One region of the Shinella sp. genome, then DNA from elsewhere that is predicted to be linked to it. Evidence: riboswitches for the same ligand, from Rfam matches in the RefSeq annotation. Region 1 holds a riboswitch; the other holds the start of a gene.
The links. Region 1 has a riboswitch for S-adenosylmethionine ahead of metA (homoserine O-acetyltransferase MetA). Riboswitches for the same ligand answer to the same signal wherever they lie in the genome.

Region 1 (8,223 bases):
AATGATGGTGCGCAAGCGACGGGACAACTGAGACGGCAAACGCCAGCGCGAATGGATGCGCCGGAGTGAACCCGTGGGCATGAGTGCCGTAGATCGGCTAAGTACAAGAGTGTGTTGACGAACTTGACCAAATGGCGCAAGAAAAACACTATGAGTGTTCACACACGAGAGGAACTGGAACGCATCTCTCGCTTGGCGAGGAGAGAATTTTCTTGCGCACTAATGTCAGATACAAAATGGCGCAAACTCTTCTTGGGATTGTCTAAAGCTCGAGAGCCGGAGAGCCAGATGCTTGTCCAATTCCTCGAGGTAGTTGACGTTCACGTCATGCATATCCCAGTAGAGAACGCACTGTGGTGCCCCCTACCCTATATCGATACACACGAGTTCGGTCCCGTCGAACTTCGAGCGATCGAGTGGTTAGAAATTCCCAAAATTGCCAGTTGGCCAAGAAGCAACAATCTCCCTCCACGCCAGATCGTGCAGGATTTGGATAAATTTCGCGTAGCTCTTCGTGGATTCGGCCACTTCCCATTGATCGAAATGCAGCAAGGGATGCGGTTCGAAGGTTACAAAAGATAAAGCTCCAAACCCCTCCAAATTGAGAAGCCAAAGCTTAGGCACCCTCACCTGCGCCCGATCATGCTTGTACCCCTGACCAGCCGCACGATCGCACTAATCGTCGTGCTTTGTCTCGCAGAGTGACATTTTAACTTTGCAGAATCCGCCGCGTGGATATCCCTGCTGGAACGCCCGGATGAACGGACAAAACGCCAAAATCTTTCCCTTTCGCAAAAACATGCGCTAAGGGCATCAGCCATGACCTTGCCGGCACCGACAGACCCGACCTTTGCCGTCCTCCTGGGAGGCGCGCTCCATCCGACGCCGCGGCTCTTCGCGGATATAGCCGGCGCGCGTGTCGTGGCCGCCGATGGCGGCATGCGGCATGCGGCAGCGCTTCGCGTGACGCCGGAAATCTGGGTTGGCGATTTCGATTCCACGCCGCCGGAACTGCTGGCCGCCTGGCCGGACATCGAGCGCCAGCCCTATCCCGTCGCCAAGAACGAGACCGACGGCGCCATCGCCGTCTCGGTCGCCACCGAACGCGGCGCAAAAAACATCGTGCTCGCCGGCGCGCTCGGCGGCGAACGCAGCGACCATGCCTTGATGCACCTCCTGCACGCCGTCTCGCTGGAAGAGCAGGGGTTTTCGATAAAACTCACCTCCGGCGAGGAAGAGGCCTGGCCGTTGTTGCCGGGCAGCCGCGACATCGACCTGCCGAAAGGCAGTCTGTTCTCCGTTCTCGGCCTCTCGCCGCTTGCCGGCCTCGATATCGGCAACGTGCGCTATCCGCTGAAGAATTTTTCACTGCCCTTCGGTGCATCCCGCACCATTTCCAACGTCGCGGAAGGCGCAATCCGCCTTTCGCTCGCCTCCGGCCGCGCGATCCTCATCGCAAGGCCCTATGACCTTTCAGGAGCCTGACCCTTGGCACCGCCAATCCTCAAACTCGACGACATCTTCCTGAGCTTCGGCGGCACGCCGCTGCTTGCCGGCGCCAGCCTTCAGATCGAGCCCGGCGACCGCATCTCACTCGTCGGCCGCAACGGCTCCGGCAAGTCGACGCTGATGAAGATCGCCGCCGGCCTTGCCGAGGCGCAGTCCGGCGAGGTGTTCCGCCATCCGTCGGCCACCATCCGCTACCTGCACCAGGCGCCGGATTTCGACGGCTACGACACGGTGGCCGCCTATGCGGAAGCCGGCCTCGGCCCAAGCGATGATCCCTACCGCGTCACCTACCTGCTCGAACATCTCGGCCTCAACGGCACGGAGGACCCGAAGTCGCTTTCGGGCGGCGAGGCGCGCCGGGCAGCCCTTGCCCGCGTCATGGCGCCGGAACCGGATATTCTTCTGCTCGACGAGCCGACCAACCATCTCGACCTGCCAACCATCGAATGGCTGGAAGGCGAGTTGCAATCGACGCGCTCGGCCCTCGTCGTCATCTCGCACGACCGTCGTTTCCTCGAAAAGGTCTCCAACGCCACCGTCTGGCTCGATCGCGGCCAGTCGCGCCGACTCAATCGGGGTTTTGGCCATTTCGAAGCCTGGCGCGACGAGGTGCTGGAGGCCGAAGAGCTGGAACAGCACAAGCTCGGCAAGTCGATCGAGCGCGAGGAACACTGGTTGCGCTATGGCGTGACGGCACGGCGCAAGCGCAACATGCGCCGCCTCGGTGCGTTGCATGACCTGCGCTCGCGCTATCGCGGCCACAAGGGTCCGCAGGGCAGCGTGCAGGCGAGCGCCTCCGACGCGCAAGAGTCCGGCAAGCTGGTCATTGAGGCAGACAAGATCACCAAGGCCTACGGCGAGCGCACCATCGTCGCGCCCTTCTCGATCCGCGTGCATCGCGGCGATTGCATCGGCCTCGTCGGCCCGAATGGTGCCGGCAAGACCACCCTGCTCAAGATGCTGACCGGCCAGCTCGAGCCGGACAGCGGCACGGTGAAACTCGGCACCAACCTCGAAATCGCGACCCTCGACCAGCGCCGCGAGGACCTGAACCTCGACGACACGCTCGCCCATTACCTGACCGACGGCCGTGGCGAGACGCTCATCGTCAATGGCGAGCAGCGCCACGTCACCGGCTACATGAAGGAATTCCTGTTCCAGCCCGAGCAGTCCCGCACGCCGATCCGCAACCTGTCGGGCGGCGAGCGCGCACGGTTGATGCTGGCCCGCATCCTGTCGCGGCCGACCAACCTCCTGATCCTCGACGAACCGACCAACGACCTCGACATCGAGACGCTGGACCTGCTTCAGGAAATCGTCGCGGGTTTTGCCGGCACCGTGCTGCTCGTCAGCCACGACCGCGACTTCCTCGACCGCACCGTCACCTCGACCATCGCGCCCGCCGACCCGGAAAACCCGGACGGCCGCTGGATCGAATATGCCGGCGGCTATTCCGACATGATGGCGCAGCGCCGCGGCGTGATCGAGGAAAAGCGCAAGGCGGAAAAGGCCGAGAAGGCGAAGGCCGCCGAGACAACCGCGGCCGTGTCACCCGACAGCAAGGGCAAGGTAAAACTCTCCTACAAGCAGAAATTCGCACTCGAAAACCTGCCGAAGGAGATGGCGAAGACGGAAAAGGAGATCGCCGCCCGTGAGGCGAAGATGGCCGATCCCGCACTCTTCACCAAGGACCCGGCAACCTTCAACAAGCTTGCCGCCGAGATGGAAAAGCTGCGCGAGCAGCTGACCAAGATGGAAGAGGAATGGCTGGAGCTGGAAATGCTTCGCGAAGAACTGGAGGGCTGAAACGGCCTCGAAGGCCTCCTGTTCCATCCGAAACAGCGCAAGTCCCGGCAATGTGGGAAAGTCTGATCACTGGATGAGAGGAACTCATCCTGCAACCCGAAAGAGATCAGGAGAGTCCCATGCGCAAGTTCATCATTTCCGCCGTTGTCGCCGTCGTCGCTGCTGTTTCCTTCGCTGCCCCGTCCGAGGCCGGCTATTACGGCTACGGTCACAAGAGCTACGGTTACAACAGCTATGGCTACGGCCATCACGGCTACAAGCACTACCGCGTCAAGCGTCATTACGGCAACTACGGCCATCGCTGGGGCGGCCATTGGGGCGGCAAGGTCTATTACAAGAAGCGCCACTACAGCTACTACTAAGCGCGTGACGCTTTGAAAGGCTAAGGCCCGGATGCTTGCTGCATCCGGGCCTTGACCGTTCCCGGCGATGGATTGATTCGCAAGGAAACTAGCGCTATCTAAAATGCTCGTGGTGATTTGGCCGGCCGGCTTGCAGCCACGTTAAACAAGTTGCTAAAGGGCCGCGCGAGGAAGACCCTTACGTGGACCGGTTGCGACATTGTTGCGGCCGGTTTTTGTTTTGGATCGAGTTGAGACATGCCCATCAAGATTCCCGATACGCTCCCCGCCTTCGAAACCCTCGTTCACGAGGGTGTGCGGGTGATGACCGAAACGATGGCGGTCCGGCAGGATATCCGCCCGTTGCAGATCGGGCTGCTCAACCTCATGCCGAACAAGATCAAAACGGAAGTGCAGATGGCGCGCCTCATCGGCGCTTCGCCCTTGCAGGTGGAACTGTCACTGGTGCGCGTCGGCGGCCACCGCGCGAAAAACACCTCGGAAGACCACCTGCTTGCCTTCTACGACACGTGGGAAGAGGTGCGTCACCGCAAGTTCGACGGCTTCATCATCACCGGCGCACCGGTGGAAATCCTCGATTACGAGGATGTCACCTATTGGGACGAGATGAAGCAGATCCTCGACTGGACGCAGACCAACGTGCATTCGACGCTGAATGTCTGCTGGGGCGGCATGGCGGCGATCTACCATTTCCACGGCGTGCCGAAACACACGCTGGAGGAAAAGGCGTTCGGCGTCTATCGCCACCACAACCGCAAGCCCTCGTCGGTCTTCCTCAACGGCTTCTCCGACAATTTCGAGGTCCCCGTCTCGCGCTGGACCGAAATCCGCATGGAAGATATCCGCGCTGTGCCGGAGCTTGATATACTGCTGGACTCGGACGAGACGGGGGTCTGCCTGGTGCAGGACAAGGCGAAGAATCTCTACATCTTCAACCATGTCGAATATGATTCGACGTCCCTTGCCGACGAGTATTTCCGCGACGTCTCGGCCGGCGTGCCGATCAAGCTGCCGAAGAACTATTTCCCGCACAACGATCCGTCGCTTCCGCCGCAGAACCGCTGGCGTGGCCATGCGCACCTGCTTTTCGGCAACTGGATCAACGAAATCTATCAAACCACGAGTTATGATCTGGAAAAGATCAGAACAGGAGCCTGACCATGAGCCGTGTCGTCATTCGCCCTTTGCATGCAGACGATGAAGGCGAATGGCGCCGCCTGTGGACCGCCTATCTCGCCTTCTACGAGACGGTTCTACCCGAGGAAATTTTCGCCACCACCTTCGCCCGGCTGACCGGCGCGACGGCAGACGGCGAGTTCCGCGGCCTCCTCGCCACGCTCGACGGCAAGCCGGTCGGCCTCGCCCACTACCTCTTCCATCGCTCCTGCTGGACGATCGGCAATGTCTGCTACCTTCAGGATCTCTATGCCGACCCGGAGGTTCGCGGCTCCGGTATCGGGCGCGCGCTGATCGAAGGGGTCTATGCCAAGGCGAAGGAGGCGGGCTCGCCGGAGGTCTACTGGATGACGCAGGAGTTCAACGCCACCGCGCGCCAGCTCTACGACCGCATCGCCGACAAGACGCCCTTCATCATCTACCAGAAGACCTTCTGAGGGCTGATTCTCAAAAAGTATGACTTTTCGGTTGCGGGCCGGAGAAAATTGCAGCAGTTTGCCGCCCGCAATTGGGATCGGCGAGGAGACGCGAGCGTGGGTGCAGGGAATGAAATCTTCGGTCACCTTGAGTCTGGCGAAGCGGTCGAGCGCATCACGATCACCGGCGGCGGGCTGACCGCCCAGGTGCTGACCTGGGGCGCAGTCATCCAGGACCTCAGGCTCGCGGGACATGACGCGCCGCTGGTGCTGGGCTTCGAAGACCTCCCCTCCTACCTCGCCCACTCCCCCTATTTCGGCGCGACGCCGGGGCGCTGCGCCAACCGCATCGGCGGGGGCCGGTTTACAATCGACGGCACCGAATACCAGCTCGAATGCAACGAACGCGGCGTCTCGCACCTGCACGGCGGCAGCGACGGCATCGGCCGGCAGAACTGGCATATCGCCGGCCAGGGCGCCGACTTCGTCACCCTGACGTTGAACGACCCCGCCGGCCGCGCCGGTTACCCCGGCACCTGCGCCATCACCTGCACCTATCGCCTGCCGGGCAATGGCGTGCTCTCCGTCGCCTACCAGGCGACGACGGATGCGCCCACACCGGTCAACCTCTGCCAGCACAGCTATTTCATCCTCGACGACAGCAGCGACGCCCTCGGTCATGACATTCGCCTCAAGGCCGAACACTACCTGCCCGTCGACGAGAACCTCATTCCGACCGGCGAAATCCGCCCCGTCGCGGGAACGCCCTTCGACCTCCGCGACTGGACGCGGCTCCGCCGGCAGACGGAAGCCAGCGGCGTCGCCTTCGACCACAATTTCTGCCTCTCGGCCGAACGCCAGGACAAGCGCGCGGTCGCCGAGGTTCGCAGCCCCCTGTCCGGCATCTCGCTGGAGGTGCTGACCACGGAGCCGGGCGTGCAGCTCTACACCGGTGCGAAGGTCAGCCCGGCGGTTCCGGGGCTCGGTGGTCGCCGCTATGGACCCTTTGCCGGCTTCTGCCTTGAAACGCAGGTCTGGCCGGATGCCGTCAACCACCCCAGCTTCCCGAATGCCATTCTTCGGCCCGGTGAAACATTGCGGCAGGAGACGGACTACGTCTTCCGCAAGGGGTGAGATCCGCAGGATTGCTGCGGTGCAATAAATTAGAAACTTTTCTATTAGACAAACGATGCCATATTGACCCGGAATGTTCCCGGGTTGTGTGGGATGGAACGCGCCAGGACGGCGGCGGTCGCCCCTGGGGACGCTGTCCATGAAAATTTCGGATCTCTCGATTTCTCGGAAAGTCGGCCTGCTCGTGCTTTTGATGGGCCTTGCCGCCGGCACCATCGCCACCGTCGGCAGCCGCGGGTTGACCTCGCTGGGTGCCGCCCTTTCGGATACCGGAGCGCGTGAGGAAGTGGCCCGCGAGGCCATGGACCTGCGCATCGACGTCATCGCCATCAGCCGCATGACCTACCAGCTCGCAATCGCCCCGGAAAAGGCGGCCGGTTTCGCCGCCGAGACGGAAAAACGCGCCACGGAAATGCTCGACCGCCTACCAAGGATCGCCTCCACGGCCGATGCCAGCGAACAGAAGCTGCTCGACGGCGTTCGCGCGGCACTGGCACCCTATTTCGAGGATATCCGCGCCATGGTGGCCGTCGCCGGCTCGGACAAGGGTCAGGACCGCGTCGCTGTTCTTGCCGCGCTCGACAAGTCGCTGGAAAGCCAGAAGGCCGTTACCGCAGCGCTCAAGGAATACACCACCTATTCCGCCGACACGCTGTCGGATTCGCGCGCGGTCGCAATTTCCCGCTCGACCACGACGCAGATCCTGCTGCTCGCAACCGCCTTCGTCTGCATCGTCGCCGGCATGCTGTTCGCCATGGTCTTCGCCCGCAACGGCATCGTGCGTCCGATCCAGCTGCTCACCGGCGTCATGTCCAATCTCGCTGCCGGCAAGCTCGACGACACGATCCCCTGCACCGAGCGCAAGGACGAGATCGGCGCCATGGCGCGCACGCTCGATGTGTTCCGCGCCAACGAGATGCAGATGCGTGAGATGGAGGCACAGGAAGCCGCCCTCCAGGCGCAGAGCAAGGACCTACAAACGAACATCAGCACCATTGTGGCGGCCGCTGCCGCCGGCGACTTTTCGCGCCGCATCACCAAGGCCTATGAGGACGAAGACCTTCGCCGCTTCGCGACGGGCGTCAATGATCTGGTGATCAATGTCGACCGCGGCGTCAGCGAAGTGCGCCGCGTGATCGCCTCGCTCTCGCATGCCGACCTGACGCAGGAAATGGCCGGCCACTTCCAGGGCGATTTCGCCGAGCTCCAGGCCAACGTCAACGGCGCCATGCTGACGCTGCGCAGCACGATGACCGGCATTCTCACCACCGCTGGCACGATCACCGGCAATTCCCGCGAGCTTTCCGCCGCCGCCGACCAACTCGCCCATCGCACGGAGCAGCAGGCGGCTTCGCTGGAAGAAACGGCGGCTGCCCTGGAGGAAATCACCACCACGGTCAAAACCTCGACAAGCCGCGCGCTCGAAGCCTCGGAAATCGTGCGCGAAGCCAAGGATAGCGCCGACAAGTCCGGCGACATCGTCCAGAACGCCATCAGTGCCATGGGCCGCATCGAGCAGTCGTCGCAGAAGATCAGCCAGATCATCTCTGTCATCGACGAGATCGCCTTCCAGACCAACCTCTTGGCGCTGAATGCCGGTGTGGAGGCGGCGCGTGCCGGCGAAGCCGGTCGCGGTTTTGCCGTCGTCGCCCAGGAAGTCCGCGAGCTCGCCCAGCGCTCCGCTAATGCCGCCAAGGAGATCAAGACGCTGATCAACGCCTCGGCCGGCGAAGTGAAGGGCGGTGTTTCGCTGGTTCTCTCGACAGGCGATGTACTCTCCGAGATCAAGGACCTGGTAAACCGCGTCAACGACCACGTCG
Region 2 (8,223 bases), on a different contig from region 1:
CAATCTTGCGGAACGCATGCGTCTTCTGCGCAGCCATGGCATCACACGGGATGCCAGCCTGATGACGCATGCGCCGGATGGCCCCTGGTACTATCAGCAGATCGATCTTGGCTTCAACTACCGCCTGACCGAGCTGCAGGCAGCGCTCGGCCTGAGCCAGATGGAGCGGCTCGATGCCTATGTCGCGCGGCGCCACCAGCTCGCAAAGCGCTACGACGAGAAGTTTGCAGGACTGGCGGTCAAAACGCCGTGGCAGCATCCAGACGGCTATTCTGGCCTTCATCTCTACGTAATTCGGCTGGAGCTTGACGGCCGACCGGATGATTTCCATCGCACCGCCTTCCAGGGCCTGCAGGCGAAGGGTATCGGCGTCAACCTGCACTATATCCCGATCCACACGCAGCCCTACTACCAGAAGATGGGCTTCCGGAAAGGCGACTTCCCGCAGTCAGAAGCCTATTATGCGGAAGCAATCAGCCTGCCTATGTTCGCCGCCATGACGGATGAGCAGCAGGACACGGTTGTCACCGCCCTGACGGAGGTCCTGTCGGCATGAGGCTGGCGGTTATTCCGGCACGCGGCGGGAGCAAGCGCATACCGCGCAAAAACGTCAAGCCGTTTGCCGGCAAGCCAATGATCGTCTGGTCCATCGATGCGGCGCTGGAAAGCGGCTGCTTCGACCGCATTATCGTCTCGACCGACGATGAGGAAATCGCGGCAATCGCTTCGAAAGCGGGCGCCGACGTTCCGTTCATGCGGCCAGCCAATCTGAGTGACGACTATACGGGCACGATCCCGGTTGTCGCGCACGCCATATCCTGGATGCAGGAACACGCGCGTCCGGCGGAAACTGTCTGCTGCATTTATGCGACTGCGCCATTCGTGCGCGCAGAAGACATCCGCCGGGGGCAAGCCATCCTCGAAGAAGGCGGCGCCGATTACGCTTTCAGCGTGACGTCTTTTCCCTTTCCCATCCAGCGGGCCATTCGCCTGAAGGCCGAGGAAAGGGTCGAGATGTTCTGGCCTGAGCATTTCGCCAGCCGCTCCCAGGATCTGGAGGAAGCCTTCCACGATGCCGGGCAGTTTTACTGGGGGCGGGCGGAGGCTTGGCTCGCGGGGCGTCCACTTTTCTCGCCGCAAGCCGCTGCCGTCGTTCTGCCGCGCCATCGTGTCCAGGATATCGACACTCCGGAAGACTGGCAGCGCGCAGAATTCATGTTCACCGCGCTCAATGCGGCAGGCGAATGACACGACGGATCCGGGTTGCATTTCGCGCAGATGCCTCTCTCGATATCGGGACCGGCCACGTGATGCGTTGCCTGACCTTGGCGCAGGCCCTGCAAGCCCACGGCGCGGAATGCCTGTTCTTATGCCGTGAGCATGCCGGGCACCTGTTGGATGTCATCCGAAATCGCGGTTTTGAGGCCCGGTCCCTGCCCTTGCACGATCCAGCCGTTTCGACCAGCACCGAAGGCGAGCCCTCTCACGCCGCCTGGCTTGGTACCGATTGGCGTACCGATGCGGACGATGTGATTGCGGCTCTCGACGGCGAGGTCCTAGACTGGCTGGCCGTCGATCATTATGCACTCGACCGGCGCTGGGATAGCGCGCTTCGCCCCTTCTGCAAGCAATTGCTTGCCATCGACGACCTTGCCGACCGCAAGCACGATTGTGACGTGCTGCTCGACCAGAATCTCGGGCGCGCTGTCTCGGACTATAGCGGGCTTGTCCCACCGCATGCGCGCGTCCTGGCAGGCCCCATGCACGCGCTGCTGCGTCAGGACTTCTCGGTATTGCGCGATGCCAGCCTAGCCCGCCGGCATACGTCCTCAACCATTCGCCATGTCCTGATTTCCATGGGCGGTGTGGACCAACCCAACGCTACGGCGCGAATGCTCGAAGCTCTGCAGCATACGGATTTGCATGCCACCTGCCGGGTGACCGTCGTGTTGGGGCCGCACGCGCCCTGGCGCGCCGACATTCTCGCACGCGCGACCGGCATGAAATGGCCGACGGAGGTTTTGATCAATGTCGCCGACATGGGGTCATTGATGGCCGCGAGCGATCTGGCCATCGGAGCGGCGGGCACCACATCCTGGGAGCGTTGCTGCCTTGGTTTGCCGGCCCTCATCGTTGTCCTGGCCGACAACCAAAAGGATGCCGCCCGTGCCCTGGAACGGGAAGGCGCCGCGGTCGCCCTGAAACAGTTTCCGGATACGGCATTCGACATCGAACTCGAAGCAGCCGTGCATGAATTGATCAGCGCCCCGGAAAAGCTTATGGCCATGAGCAAGGCGGCATCCGCCGTGACGGATGGCCAGGGCGCCGACCGCTTGGCCTTATCTATGGTGACGTGAATGACACTCAGGATCACGATACTTTGCAGCTCGGAAACGCACCCGATCAATCAATATCTGTTTGACTGGATGTCGCAGAACGCGACTGAAAACGAAATCTCCATCGCCCGGAAGAAATCCGAACTTCAGGGCGGGGATATCCTTTTCCTGATTTCGTGCAATGAGATCCTGAAGCAGGAAGATCTTGACCGCTACGGAAAGGCCCTGGTTCTTCATGCCAGTGATCTTCCATTGGGCCGCGGGTGGAGCCCGCATATCTGGCAGATTGTCGATGGCGCCACGGAAATCACGATGAGCCTGCTGGAAGCCGCGGAAAAAGTGGATCGCGGCGATATCTGGATGAAGTTGAAGGTGCAGGTTCCTCGGGGCGCACTGTGGAACGAAATCAATCACCTCCTGTTCAAAGCAGAACTGCAGCTGATGGATTTTGCCGTGAAGGCCTATCATACCGTTCGCCCGGAACCCCAATCCGCAAGCATAACGCCGACATATTACCCCAAGCGAACCCCTGCAGACAGCAGGCTGGATCCGACAAAGAGCCTTGAAGAGCAGTTTGATCTGATAAGGGTATGCGATCCCGAGCGGTTTCCTGCCTTCTTCGAACTGCATGGACACACGTATGTGATAAAATTGGAGAGACGCGATGAAGCCGCCGATTAAAATTGCAAACAGATCGATTGGGGACGACTTCCCCCCCTACGTCATTGCCGAAATGTCGGCAAACCACAACGGCGATCTCTCCGCCGCCTTGAGGATCATTGAGGCCGCCAAGGAAGTCGGTGCAGACGCCGTCAAGATCCAGACCTACCGTCCAGACACCATCACGCTGAACAGCAACCTGCCCGATTTCCAGATCGTTGGCGGCCTGTGGGGCGGAAAAACCCTGTACGAGCTCTATGAGTGGGCACATACGCCGTGGGAATGGCATGCGGAGCTTTTCGAGCACGCGCGCAAACTCGGCATCACGATGTTCAGCTCACCCTTCGATACGACCGCCGTCGATCTGCTGGAAGACCTGAACGCCCCCGCATACAAGATCGCGTCCTTCGAGGCGGTTGATCTGCCGCTGATCCGCTATGTTGCCTCCACCGGCAAGCCGATGATTATTTCGACCGGTATGGCCGACGCGGAAGAAATCCAGGAGGCCATCGACGCGGCCTACGCCGGGGGCTGCCGCCAGCTTGCGGTTCTTCACTGCGTCAGCGGTTATCCGGCACCCGCCGCGGACTACAATCTGCGAACGATTCCGGACATGATCGCACGGCACGGTATCGTGACCGGGCTTTCGGATCACACGTTGGACAACACGACGGCAATTGCCAGTGTTGCTCTGGGTGCCAACATCATCGAAAAGCACTTCACGCTCGACCGCTCGGCTGGCGGCCCGGACGACAGCTTCTCCCTTGAACCCGCCGAATTCTCTGCACTTTGCAGCGGTGCGCGCACGGCGTGGGAAGCCATTGGCCGTGTTGACTATGGTCGCAAATCCAGCGAACGCGACAACGTGAAGTTCCGGCGATCCCTTTACTTTGTGAAAGACCTCAAGGCTGGCGACGTGATCACGGCTGATGCGGTGCGCAGTGTGCGTCCCGGCTTTGGCCTAGCGCCCAAGCACCTGGATGTTGTCATCGGCGCACGCCTATCGGTGGACGTGCAGGCCTGCACCCCGGTTCTGGCGGCAGTGATCGCTGACAGGCAGTTCTAGGCCGGCACTCCGCCGCCTCGAATTCATGACAACGCGCCGGCTGTTAGCAAATAGCCGGCGCTGAACTGTCGTAGACACCCCGAAGCTTCACAGGCACATAGCTGCGGGAAACGCCTTCGCGAACAGCTTTATCCGACGCGGAAATGCTTGGAGAGTTTTAGACCCTGTGCCTGATAGTTCGATCCGAGACCGGAGCCGTAAAGGCCCTCCGGCGTATCAAGCATGTGCTCATAGACGAGGCGGCCGACGATCTGGCCGTGTTCCAGGATGAAGGGCACTTCGTGGCTGCGCACTTCCAGCACCGCGCGGCTACCGGAGCCGCCGGCCGGGGCGTGGCCGAAGCCGGGATCGAAGAAGCCGGCATAATGCACGCGGAACTCGCCGACGAGCGGGTCGAAGGGCGTCATCTCGGCGGCGTAGAGCGGCGGGACGTGCACGGCTTCCCGCGAAACGAGAATGTAGAACTCGTCCGGATCGAGGATCAGTTCGTTGCGGCCGCGGCTGAACAGCGGCTCCCAGAAATCGAAGATGTCGTGCTGGTTCTTGCGATCGACATCAATGACAGAGGTGTGATGTTTGCCGCGATAGCCGATCAGTCCTTCCGGGCCGGTGCCCTTGAGGTCTATCGACAGCGCGATGCCGCCGCCGGAGACGTTCGGCGTGTCGCTGGCAACGAGCGTGTCGCTGGTGTGCAGCGCCAGCAGTTCGTTTTCGCCGAGCAGGGCCTTGCCTTTCCGGAAGCGTATCTGCGACAGGCGCGAACCGCGCCGCACGACTATCGGGAAGGTACGCGGCGAGATTTCGAGATAGAGCGGGCCGGAATAGCCGGCCGGGATCTTGTCGAATTCCTGCGCGCGATCGGTGATGACGCGGGTGAAGATATCGAGGCGACCGGTCGAGCTTTTCGGGTTCGCCGAAGCCGCGAGTTCCGCCGGCAGGTCGAGGCTTTCCATCAGCGGCACGATGTAGACGCAGCCCGTTTCGAGCACCGCGCCCTCGGACAGATCGATGACGTGCAGCTTCAGCCGGTCGAGCTTGTCGGCGACGAGATGGGCGGGGCCGGGCAGGAAGCTGGCACGCACGCGAAAGGCTATCGCGCCGAGGCGCAGGTCCAGGCTCGCCGGCTGGATCTGGTCGTCGTCGAGGGGCGCCTCGCTCTTCAGCCGTCCGCTGTCGAACAAGCCGCGAATGGCGTTGTCCGCCAGAATGCCCGTGCTGCGCACCGCAGAAGCCATCATCATACCGTCCCGTGAGAAGGCCCGCACAAAACCAAATGCCGGCAATTGACGCAAGCGCGGCCGCGCAGTAATAACAAGGTTATCCCGTGGTGATTTGGCCGGCCGGCTTGCAGCCACGTAAAACAAGTAGCTAAAAAGGCCGGGTTTGAAACCGGCCTGCTTTTGCGGCCGGTTTTTTTGTTTGAAGGCGACAATCACATGAGCAAGTCCTGGCGCCCGGCCACCCAACTCGTTCACGGCGGAACCACCCGCTCCCAGCACGGCGAAACCGCAGAAGCAATCTTCCTCACGCAGGGTTTCGTCTATGACACGTCGGCTGCGGCCGAAGCCCGCTTCAAGGGCGAGACGGACGGTTTCATCTACGCCCGCTACGGCAGCCCGACCAACGACATGTTCGAAAAGCGCATGTGCCTGCTGGAAGGCGCCGAAGACGCACGCGCCACCGCCTCGGGCATGGCTGCCGTCACCGCTGCGATCCTCTGCCAGCTCAAGGCCGGCGACCATATCGTCGCCGCCCGCGCGCTGTTCGGTTCGTGCCGCTGGGTCGTCGAGACGCTCGCGCCGAAATACGGCATCGAATGCACGCTGGTTGATGGCCGCAATCTCGCCAACTGGGAAAAGGCCATTCAGAAAAACACGAAAGTGTTCTTCCTCGAAAGCCCGACCAATCCGACGCTGGAAGTGATCGACATTGCCGGTGTGGCGAAGCTCGCAAACCAGATCGGCGCCAAGGTCGTCGTCGACAACGTGTTTGCAACGCCGCTCTTCCAGAAGCCGCTCGAACTCGGCGCGCATATCGTCGTCTATTCCGCCACCAAGCATATCGACGGCCAGGGCCGCTGCCTCGGCGGCGTCGTGCTGTCCGACAAGGAATGGATCGACGAGCATCTGCACGATTACTTCCGCCACACCGGCCCGGCCATGTCGCCGTTCAATGCCTGGACGCTGCTGAAAGGGATTGAAACACTTCCGCTGCGCGTAAAACAGCAGACGGAAAATGCCAGCCGCGTCGCCGACTTCCTCGCCGAACAGAGTCAGGTTGCCAGCGTGATCTATCCGGGCCGCAAGGACCATCCGCAGGCCGACATCATCGCCAAGCAGATGACGGGCGGCTCGACGCTCGTCTGCTTCGAGCTGAAGGGTGGCAAGGAAGCAGCCTTCGCGCTGCAGGACGCGCTCCAGGTCGCGAAGATCTCCAACAATCTCGGCGACGCAAAGAGCCTGATCACCCATCCGGCGACGACGACGCACAAGAACCTGACGGACGAGGCGCGCGCCGAGCTTGGCATGTCGGACGGAACGGTCCGCTTTTCCGCCGGTATCGAGGACAGCGAAGACCTGCTCGAGGATTTTGCCCGCGCGCTCTCCAAGGTCAGAGCCTGACCTTCAGCAACAGATGGACAAATACGGAGGCACCGGTCGATGAGGCCGGTGCCTCTTTGCTTATCCTTGACGAAACCACATTCCTGTAGAATAGCAGGAGCTAATCAGTTCAAGGCTTGCCCATGTATCGTGCGCTGACCCGCGACATCGAAGTGACCGTAGAGCCGTACTATCTGGCCGACCAATCAGACCCCGACGACAGCCGGTATGTTTGGGGATACAGGGTCGTCATATCCAACCATTCCAACGTCGCGGTGCGGCTGATGACGCGCTACTGGCATATCACTGACCAGAATGGCCAGGTGGACGAGGTGAACGGTCCAGGCGTCATCGGCGAGCAGCCGGTGCTGCGCCCCGGTGATACCTACGAATATTCCTCCGGCTGCCCGCTCGAAACCCCCTCCGGCATCATGTTCGGCCGATATCTCATGGAAACCGAGAGCGGCGAAGCCTTCAACGTCGCCATTCCCGCCTTCTCGCTGGATACACCGGGACAACCGCGCACCCTCAACTGAGGATGCGCTTGGGCCCTACTGCGGCAGGACTTCCGCCGCGTCGAAGCGGTAGGTCGTCGAGCAGAACTCGCAGGTGACCGAGATGTCGCCCTTGTCGTCCGCGGTGTGCGCAATATCGTCGGCGCTGAAGCCGACCAGCACACCCTTCAGTTTCTCGCGCGAGCAGGAGCAGCGGTCAAAGACCTGTTGCGGCTGGTAGACACGCACGCCGCGCTCGTGGAAGAGGCGGAACAGCAGCCGTTCGGTGCCGACAGTCGGGTCCGTCAGCTCGTCAGCGTCGATCGTCTCGACCATCGCCTTGGCTTCCGCCCAGTTGTCATCGTCGTCGATCTCGTGGCCGACATCGTCGCCATCGCCGCCGGGCAAATCGGGGTGGCGCATGCGTTCCGGTGCCTGCGGCAGGAACTGCATGACCATGCCGCCGGCCCGCCAGCGGTGGCGCGCCTTGCCGGCCTCGTCACGATCGAAGAGTTCGGCAACGCCGAGCCGCACCCTGGTTGGAATCTGTTCGGACTGACGGAAATAGACGCCGGCAATCTCCTCCAGCGTCTCGCCGTCCAGCGGCACGATGCCCTGGTAGCGTTGCGTGTGCACGCCCTGATCTATCGTGAAGGCCAGAATGCCCTTGCCGAGCAATTCGTGCGGCTCCGTCGTGCCGGCGGCGATGGCGGCATCGAGGGCTGCCTGGTCGAAGCGGGCATAGGCGCGCACATTCTCCGGTGCTGAGAAATCGGCAACGAGCAGGTCGACCGGGCCGTCGCCCTTCGTCTGGACGATCAGCTTGCCTTCGAACTTCAGCGAGGTGCCGAGCAGCACGGTGAGTGTAATCGCCTCGGCGAGCAGCCGAGCGACGGGGGCAGGATAATTGTGCCGGCCCAGAATAGTATCGAGCATGGGGCCGAGCTGCACGGCACGGCCGCGCACGTCGAGACCCTCCACCTGAAACGGCAGGATATGGTCGTCGCCGGAATAACCGAGCTCACCGAGTTTCAAGGCATTGTCAGCCATCATCATTCTGCTCCTTG

Region 2: it holds a riboswitch for S-adenosylmethionine, as region 1 does, so the genes downstream of both, ACT6VE_RS18460 (O-succinylhomoserine sulfhydrylase) here and metA (homoserine O-acetyltransferase MetA) in region 1, are expected to answer to the same signal.

The regions. Positions count from the first base shown of each region.
Region 1 is NZ_JBQVPI010000007.1:113,660-121,882, reverse strand. It holds gene ACT6VE_RS15085 (DUF6678 family protein) at 151-582, shown strand; gene ACT6VE_RS15080 (thiamine diphosphokinase) at 820-1,485, shown strand; gene ACT6VE_RS15075 (ABC-F family ATP-binding cassette domain-containing protein) at 1,489-3,315, shown strand; gene ACT6VE_RS15070 (hypothetical protein) at 3,435-3,677, shown strand; SAM riboswitch at 3,777-3,854, shown strand; gene metA (homoserine O-acetyltransferase MetA) at 3,915-4,835, shown strand; gene ACT6VE_RS15060 (GNAT family N-acetyltransferase) at 4,838-5,290, shown strand; gene ACT6VE_RS15055 (aldose epimerase family protein) at 5,387-6,403, shown strand; gene ACT6VE_RS15050 (methyl-accepting chemotaxis protein) at 6,543-8,223, shown strand, end outside.
Region 2 is NZ_JBQVPI010000009.1:192,656-200,878, reverse strand. It holds gene pseC (UDP-4-amino-4,6-dideoxy-N-acetyl-beta-L-altrosamine transaminase) at 1-556, shown strand, start outside; gene pseF (pseudaminic acid cytidylyltransferase) at 553-1,248, shown strand; gene pseG (UDP-2,4-diacetamido-2,4,6-trideoxy-beta-L-altropyranose hydrolase) at 1,245-2,357, shown strand; gene ACT6VE_RS18475 (formyltransferase family protein) at 2,358-3,017, shown strand; gene pseI (pseudaminic acid synthase) at 3,001-4,062, shown strand; gene ACT6VE_RS18465 (2'-deoxycytidine 5'-triphosphate deaminase) at 4,191-5,297, opposite strand; SAM riboswitch at 5,377-5,455, shown strand; gene ACT6VE_RS18460 (O-succinylhomoserine sulfhydrylase) at 5,499-6,683, shown strand; gene apaG (Co2+/Mg2+ efflux protein ApaG) at 6,806-7,198, shown strand; gene ACT6VE_RS18450 (Hsp33 family molecular chaperone) at 7,214-8,206, opposite strand.